Gemmobacter sp. 24YEA27: one gene and its partner. The protein of the gene in region 1 interacts with the protein of each later gene in a pairwise test. Links are inferred from orthologs where the notes say so. Each region holds a gene or a part of one and is shown on either strand. Other genes may lie near its edges.

What was found. Proteins that work in one complex are often made in the same cells at the same time.
Region 2: the proteins of accC (region 1) and ribD interact in binary tests that used the Escherichia coli proteins (3 or more experiments, as listed by UniProt). The link is inferred for Gemmobacter sp. 24YEA27 from one-to-one orthologs.

Annotation. Positions count from the first base shown.
Region 1 is NZ_JASJPW010000001.1:2,744,680-2,747,654, reverse strand. What follows is about bases 74-2,975. They hold accC (acetyl-CoA carboxylase biotin carboxylase subunit), read right to left. Parts: upstream 2,252-2,975; coding sequence 896-2,251; downstream 74-895. Other genes in these bases: accB (acetyl-CoA carboxylase biotin carboxyl carrier protein), read right to left, coding at 2,261-2,755; aat (leucyl/phenylalanyl-tRNA--protein transferase), read right to left, coding at 224-871; QNO18_RS13680 (DUF2155 domain-containing protein), read left to right, coding at 74-284. Outside these bases: more of QNO18_RS13680, read left to right, coding at 1-73. UniProt on the Escherichia coli protein: This protein is a component of the acetyl coenzyme A carboxylase complex; first, biotin carboxylase catalyzes the carboxylation of the carrier protein and then the transcarboxylase transfers the carboxyl group to form malonyl-CoA.
Region 2 is NZ_JASJPW010000001.1:3,149,514-3,152,441, forward strand. The notes cover bases 41-2,895. They hold ribD (bifunctional diaminohydroxyphosphoribosylaminopyrimidine deaminase/5-amino-6-(5-phosphoribosylamino)uracil reductase RibD), read left to right. Parts: upstream 41-848; coding sequence 849-1,943; downstream 1,944-2,895. Other genes in these bases: nrdR (transcriptional regulator NrdR), read left to right, coding at 344-814; QNO18_RS15670 (trimethylamine methyltransferase family protein), read right to left, coding at 2,043-2,895. In the rest of the region: more of QNO18_RS15670, read right to left, coding at 2,896-2,928. UniProt on the Escherichia coli protein: Converts 2,5-diamino-6-(ribosylamino)-4(3h)-pyrimidinone 5'-phosphate into 5-amino-6-(ribosylamino)-2,4(1h,3h)-pyrimidinedione 5'-phosphate.

The DNA.
Region 1 (2,975 bases):
CGCGCGGTCAGGCGGCGACCAATGGGCGGCTGACGATCCAGCTGAACCAGTGCCGCTACCCCCAGGAAAACCCGGCCGCCGAGGCCGAGGCCCATCTGACCATTCTTGATTCCAGCCGCCAGGACCCGGTGTTTTCGGGCTGGATGCTGGCTTCGGCGCCGGCTTTGTCCGCGATGGATCACCCGCGCTATGACGTCTGGGTGCTGCGCTGCATTGTGCCGGGCTATAAGCCGCCCGAAACAATCGAGACGCCGGAAGAGACTGAAGAGGGCGAGGCCGAGTAACCCGTCGGGAGAAAGCTGGCCGTATGGCCCAGGGCCTCGCGCAGGCGGTCATGGTAGGCGGCGCGCGGGATTTCGACGCCACCAAGGCTGGCCAGATGCGGCGTGATGAATTGCGTATCGAGCAGCAGATAGCCACCGGCCCGCAGCCGGTGCGTCAGGTAAGCGAGCGCAAGTTTTGACGCATCGGTCCGGCGCGAGAACATGCTTTCACCGAAAAACGCCGCGCCGAGGCTGACGCCGTAGACGCCGCCGACCAGGGCGTCACCTTCGCGCACCTCAAGACTATGGGCGAAGCCCATCTCGTGAAGCGATTGATAAAGCGAGAGGATATGGGGGTTGATCCAAGTCTCTTCGCGGTCGGCACAGGCCAGAACCACATCGCGAAACGCCTCATTGACCGAGACACGCCAGGGCGCGCGGCGGATCGTTTTCGCGAGGCTGCGCGAGATATGGAACCCGTCCAGCGGCAGAATTCCGCGCCTGCGCGGATCGACCCAGTGGATCTCGGGATCGTCGCGCGATTCCGCCATGGGGAAAACTCCTGCCGCATAGGCGTGCAGCAGGAGCTCCGGCGTAATCTCAGACATCAGGCCGGTCAGTCATCGGGCCGGTCAGTCGCGCGGGGCGAGCTGGGCCGCGAGCCATTTCTCCAGCCAGTGGATATTGTAATCCCCGCTCTGGATATCCGGCTCGTTCAGCAGCGCCTCGAACAAAGGCACCGTGGTCTCGATCCCGTCGACGACCAGCTCGCCAAGCGCGCGGCGCAGACGGGCCAGGGCCTCGGGCCGGTCGCGGCCATGGACGATCAGCTTGCCGATCAGGCTGTCATAATAGGGCGGAATCGAATAGCCGCCATAGAGCGCCGAATCCATCCGCACCCCAAGCCCGCCCGGCGCGTGAAAGGTCTTCACCCGGCCCGGAGAAGGGGTGAAGTTCGGCAGTTTCTCGGCATTGATGCGCACTTCGATCGCATGGCCGTTCACTTCCAGATCGGCCTGGACGAAGGACATCGGCAGGCCTGCCGCGACGCGGATCTGTTCGCGCACGAGATCGACGCCATAGATGAATTCGGTCACCGGATGCTCGACCTGAAGGCGGGTGTTCATCTCGATGAAATAGAACTTGCCGTCCTCATAGAGGAATTCGACAGTGCCGGCGCCGATGTAATTGATCTTCGCGACCGCATCGGCACAGACTTTACCGATCTCGGCGCGCAGTTTCGGCGTGATCACCGGGCCGGGCGCTTCCTCGAACACCTTCTGGTGGCGGCGCTGCAGCGAGCAGTCGCGCTCGCCCAGATGGACCGCATTGCCTTTGCCATCCCCGAAGACCTGGATCTCGATATGGCGCGGTTTTTGCAGGTATTTCTCGATATAGACTTCGTCATTGCCGAAGGCGGCTTTTGACTCGGACCTGGCGGTCCGGAAGGCAATCTCAAGATCGGCCTCGGTCAGCGCGGTTTTCATGCCGCGCCCGCCGCCGCCGGCGGTGGCCTTGATGATCACCGGATAGCCGATTTCTTTGGCCACGCGCTGCGCGGTCTCGTAATCCGGCACGCCGCCATCCGAGCCGGGAACCACCGGGATCCCCAGTTCTTTCGCGGTCTCTTTCGCGGTGATCTTGTCGCCCATGATGCGGATATGCTGGGCGGTCGGGCCGATAAAGGTGATGCCGTGATCTTCCAGCGCCTGGGCGAAATCGGCATTCTCCGACAGGAAGCCATAGCCCGGATGCACGGCCTGGGCGCCGGAAATCTCGCAGGCCGAGATCACCGCCGCCTTGTTCAGATACGACCCCGAAGAGGCCGCCGGCCCGATACAGACGGATTCGTCCGCAAGCCGCACATGCATCGCATCGGTGTCGGCAGTCGAATGAACCGCGACCGATTTGATGCCCATTTCCCGGCAGGCCCGGATCACGCGTAGCGCGATCTCGCCCCGGTTGGCGATCAGGAGTTTTTCAAACATCCGATGGCCTCACTCGATGATCATCAGGGGCGCGCCAAATTCGACCGGCGCCGCGTCATCGACGACGATGCGCTTCACCGTGCCGGATTTCGGCGCCGGGATATGGTTCATCGTCTTCATCGCTTCGATGATCAGAAGCGTCTGGCCTTCCTTGACCTGAGCGCCCACGGTGACGAAGGGCGCAGCACCAGGTTCTGCCGAGAGATAGACCGTGCCGACCATGGGCGAGGTGACCGCGCCCGGATGCTGGGTCGGATCTTCCGAGGCGACCGGGGCTGCGGCCAGTGCGGCTGCAGGGGCGACCCCGGGGGCAGCGGCATAGACCGGCGCCGGCGCGGCAACAGCCGTGGTCACGATATTGGCCTGTTTGACGACCCGGACCTCAAGGCTGTCATCTTCGCCATATTCGCGTTTGACGGCGATCTCCGTCAGCTCGTTCTTGTTCAGAAGCTCGGCGAGTGCCGAGATGAATGCGACGTCTGCGTCGGAAGAATGTTTGCTCATGCCGTCCTCTGATGGCGTTTCATCGCCTGTTGACTTTGTTGCACCTGATTGAACGGCGCGGATATGGGCGCGATTGTCAGCGCTCACAAGGCCCCGTTTCTGCTGATCTCCGCTTATAGGGCAGCCATTCACCAGAGAAAAGCGCCGATCCATCACCCCGGGCCCGAGGCGCTGATTGGCGCTTTTTTCAGCTGCGCGCATGCGGCCCGCAGCCTGGGGA
Region 2 (2,928 bases), 400 kb from region 1 along the record:
GCCCCTTTTGCACCCGGCCTGTCTCTCCCGGGCCTTTCAGGGCCTCCTGCGCCGATAACCCAGGGGCACCGCCCGGAAACACGGCGAGACAGGCGGCGGATAAAAGGGCGAGGCGCTGCGTCATGCATGAAATCGTAACATAGAAATGACAAATGCCATGCAAAAACACGCCCCTCCGGCGGGCAGCGTTTGAGTCCTCCCGGCCACACCTGGCCCACACAATATCCGGTGGTTAACTTTTTCCCTTTCTCCTCATCCGGTGGTGGTGCCTATAGTCAGAGCAATGAACCGGGGGAACACCCGGTCTTGAGGCAGGCCAATAACAACAAGCAAGGAGGGCGCGATGCGCTGCCCGTTCTGCGGTAATATCGACACCCAGGTGAAGGACTCGCGTCCCGCCGAAGATCACGTCTCGATCCGTCGTCGCCGTTTCTGCCCCGCCTGTGGCGGGCGTTTCACCACCTATGAGCGCGTGCAGCTGCGCGATCTGGTGGTGGTCAAATCCAATGGCAAACGCGAGGATTTCGACCGCGACAAGCTGGAGCGTTCGATCCGGATCGCGATGCAGAAGCGCCCCATAGACCCCGAGCGCATCGACCAGATGATTTCCGGCATCGTGCGGCGGCTAGAAAGCATGGGCGAAACCGATGTGCCGTCGCGGACCATCGGGGAAATCGTGATGGAATCCCTCGCCAGGATCGACACGGTTGCCTATGTTCGCTTTGCCAGCGTTTACAAGAACTTCCAGGCTGCGGGTGATTTCGACCGCTTTGTCAGCGAGCTGCGGCCCGCCACCGACAAGGCCGAGGAGTAATCCCCCGGGGCCCGAAAAAGGCCCCGGAGTGACCATGACCCGTCAGATCGATGAGACCCATATGACCCATGCCCTGCGTCTCGCGGCGCGGGGCAATGGCACATGCTGGCCCAACCCTTCGGTGGGATGCGTGCTGGTGAAAGACGGGCGGGTCGTCGGGCGCGGCACCACACAGCCCGGCGGGCGCCCCCATGCCGAACGCGTGGCGCTGGCCCAGTCTGGCGCGGCCGCGCGCGGCGCCACCGCCTATGTGACGCTGGAGCCCTGCGCCCATCACGGCAAAACCAGCCCTTGCGCCGAGGCGCTGGTCGCAGCCGGCGTCGCGCGGGTCGTCACCGCGATCACCGATCCCGACGCCCGCGTCGCAGGACGCGGCCACGCGATCCTGCGCGCGGCCGGCATCGAGGTGACCGAGGGCATCCTCGCCGCCGAAGCCACCGAGGTCACGGCAGGCTTTCTCAAACGGGTCACCCGCGGCCTCCCCTTCGTGACGCTGAAACTTGCAACCACGCTCGATGGCCGCATCGCGACGGGCACCGGCGAAAGCCGCTGGATCACCGGGCCGGAGTCGCGCCGCGCCGTCCATGCAATGCGGATGGCGCATGATGCAGTGATGATCGGCTCCGGCACCGCCCGTGCCGATGACCCGGATCTGACGGTGCGCGGCATCGGCGCGACCCGCCAGCCCATCCGTATCGTGATCGACAGCCAGCTGAGCCACCGCCCCGACAGCCGCCTCGGCCGCACCGCGCGCGAGGTGCCGGTCTGGCTGATGCATGGGCCCGATGCGCCCGCCGCCGCACAGACTGCCTGGGCCGCAACGGGCGCGAAGCTGCTCCCCTGCCCCAGAACCGGCCCCCATCTCGACCTGACGGCGGCGCTGCAAGTGCTCGCCGCCGAGGGCCTGACCCGCATCTTCTGCGAAGGCGGCGGCAGCCTCGCCGCAGCGCTGATCCGCGCGGACCTCGTCGATGAACTGGTCAGCTTCACCGCCGGCGCGCTGATCGGAGAAGACGGGCGCGCCGCCCTCGGCCCGCTGGGGCTCAGCGCCCTGCAAGACGCGCCCCGCCTGGATCTGATCGCGCAACGCCGCATCGGCACCGATACCCTCAGCCAGTGGAGATTCTGACCCTCGGCGCGCCACAAAGAAACAAGGCGCCCGTGTGGAACGCCCCGGCCCCTGCCTGAAAGGCCGCGGCGTGCTTGTGGCCCCCGCGCGCCCTCCGGCTCAGAAATCGGTCGGCGCGCCGCCTTCCTGCTTGCGCCGCGCCACAAAGCGCGCGAGCTCCTCCTGCGCCGTATGATCCATGGCCGGAGGCTCGAATTCCGCAAGGATCTGCTTATAGATCCGATGCGCCCGCTCGGCGGTCCAGGTCGCCCCATCCAGCGCCCAGGCCTCATAATTGCGCCAGTCGCTGGCAAAGGGCTGATAGAACGCGGACTGATAGCGCGCCTGGGTATGGGCGCAGCCAAAGAAATGCCCTCCCGGCCCGACCTCGCGGATCGCCTCCAGCGCGATGTCGTCCTCGCCGGAAGCAAAAGTCGCCTCCTCGAAATAGCGCTGGATCATTTGCAACACTTCGCAATCCATCACGAATTTCTCAGGGCTCGCGATCAGCCCACCCTCCAGCCAGCCCGCCGCGTGATAGACCATATTGGTCCCCGACTGCACGGCGGCCCAGAGCGAGTTCGAGGTCTCCCACATCGCCTGGCCATCGGGCACATTGGCCGCGCAAACGCCGGAAGACCGCAGCGGCAACCCGTAATACCGCACCAGCTGCCCGGTCATCTGCGTCGCGCGCATATATTCCGGGGTCCCGAACGCGGGCGCGCCCGATTTCATATCGACATTCGAGGTGAAGGTGCCGATCGCCACCGGACAACCGGGGTTGATATATTGCAAAAGCGCCACCGCCGCCAAAGCCTCGGCCAGCGACAAGGCCACCGCCCCCGCCATGGTCACCGGCGCCATAGCCCCCGCCAGCGTGAAGGGTGTGATCACCACCGGCTGGCCGCGCCGCGCAAGCCGCATCGCGCCGTCGAGCATCGGATAGTCGTGTTTCAGGGGCGAGACCGAGTTGATATTCGTGTACATACGCGGCTTTGCGTCAAAT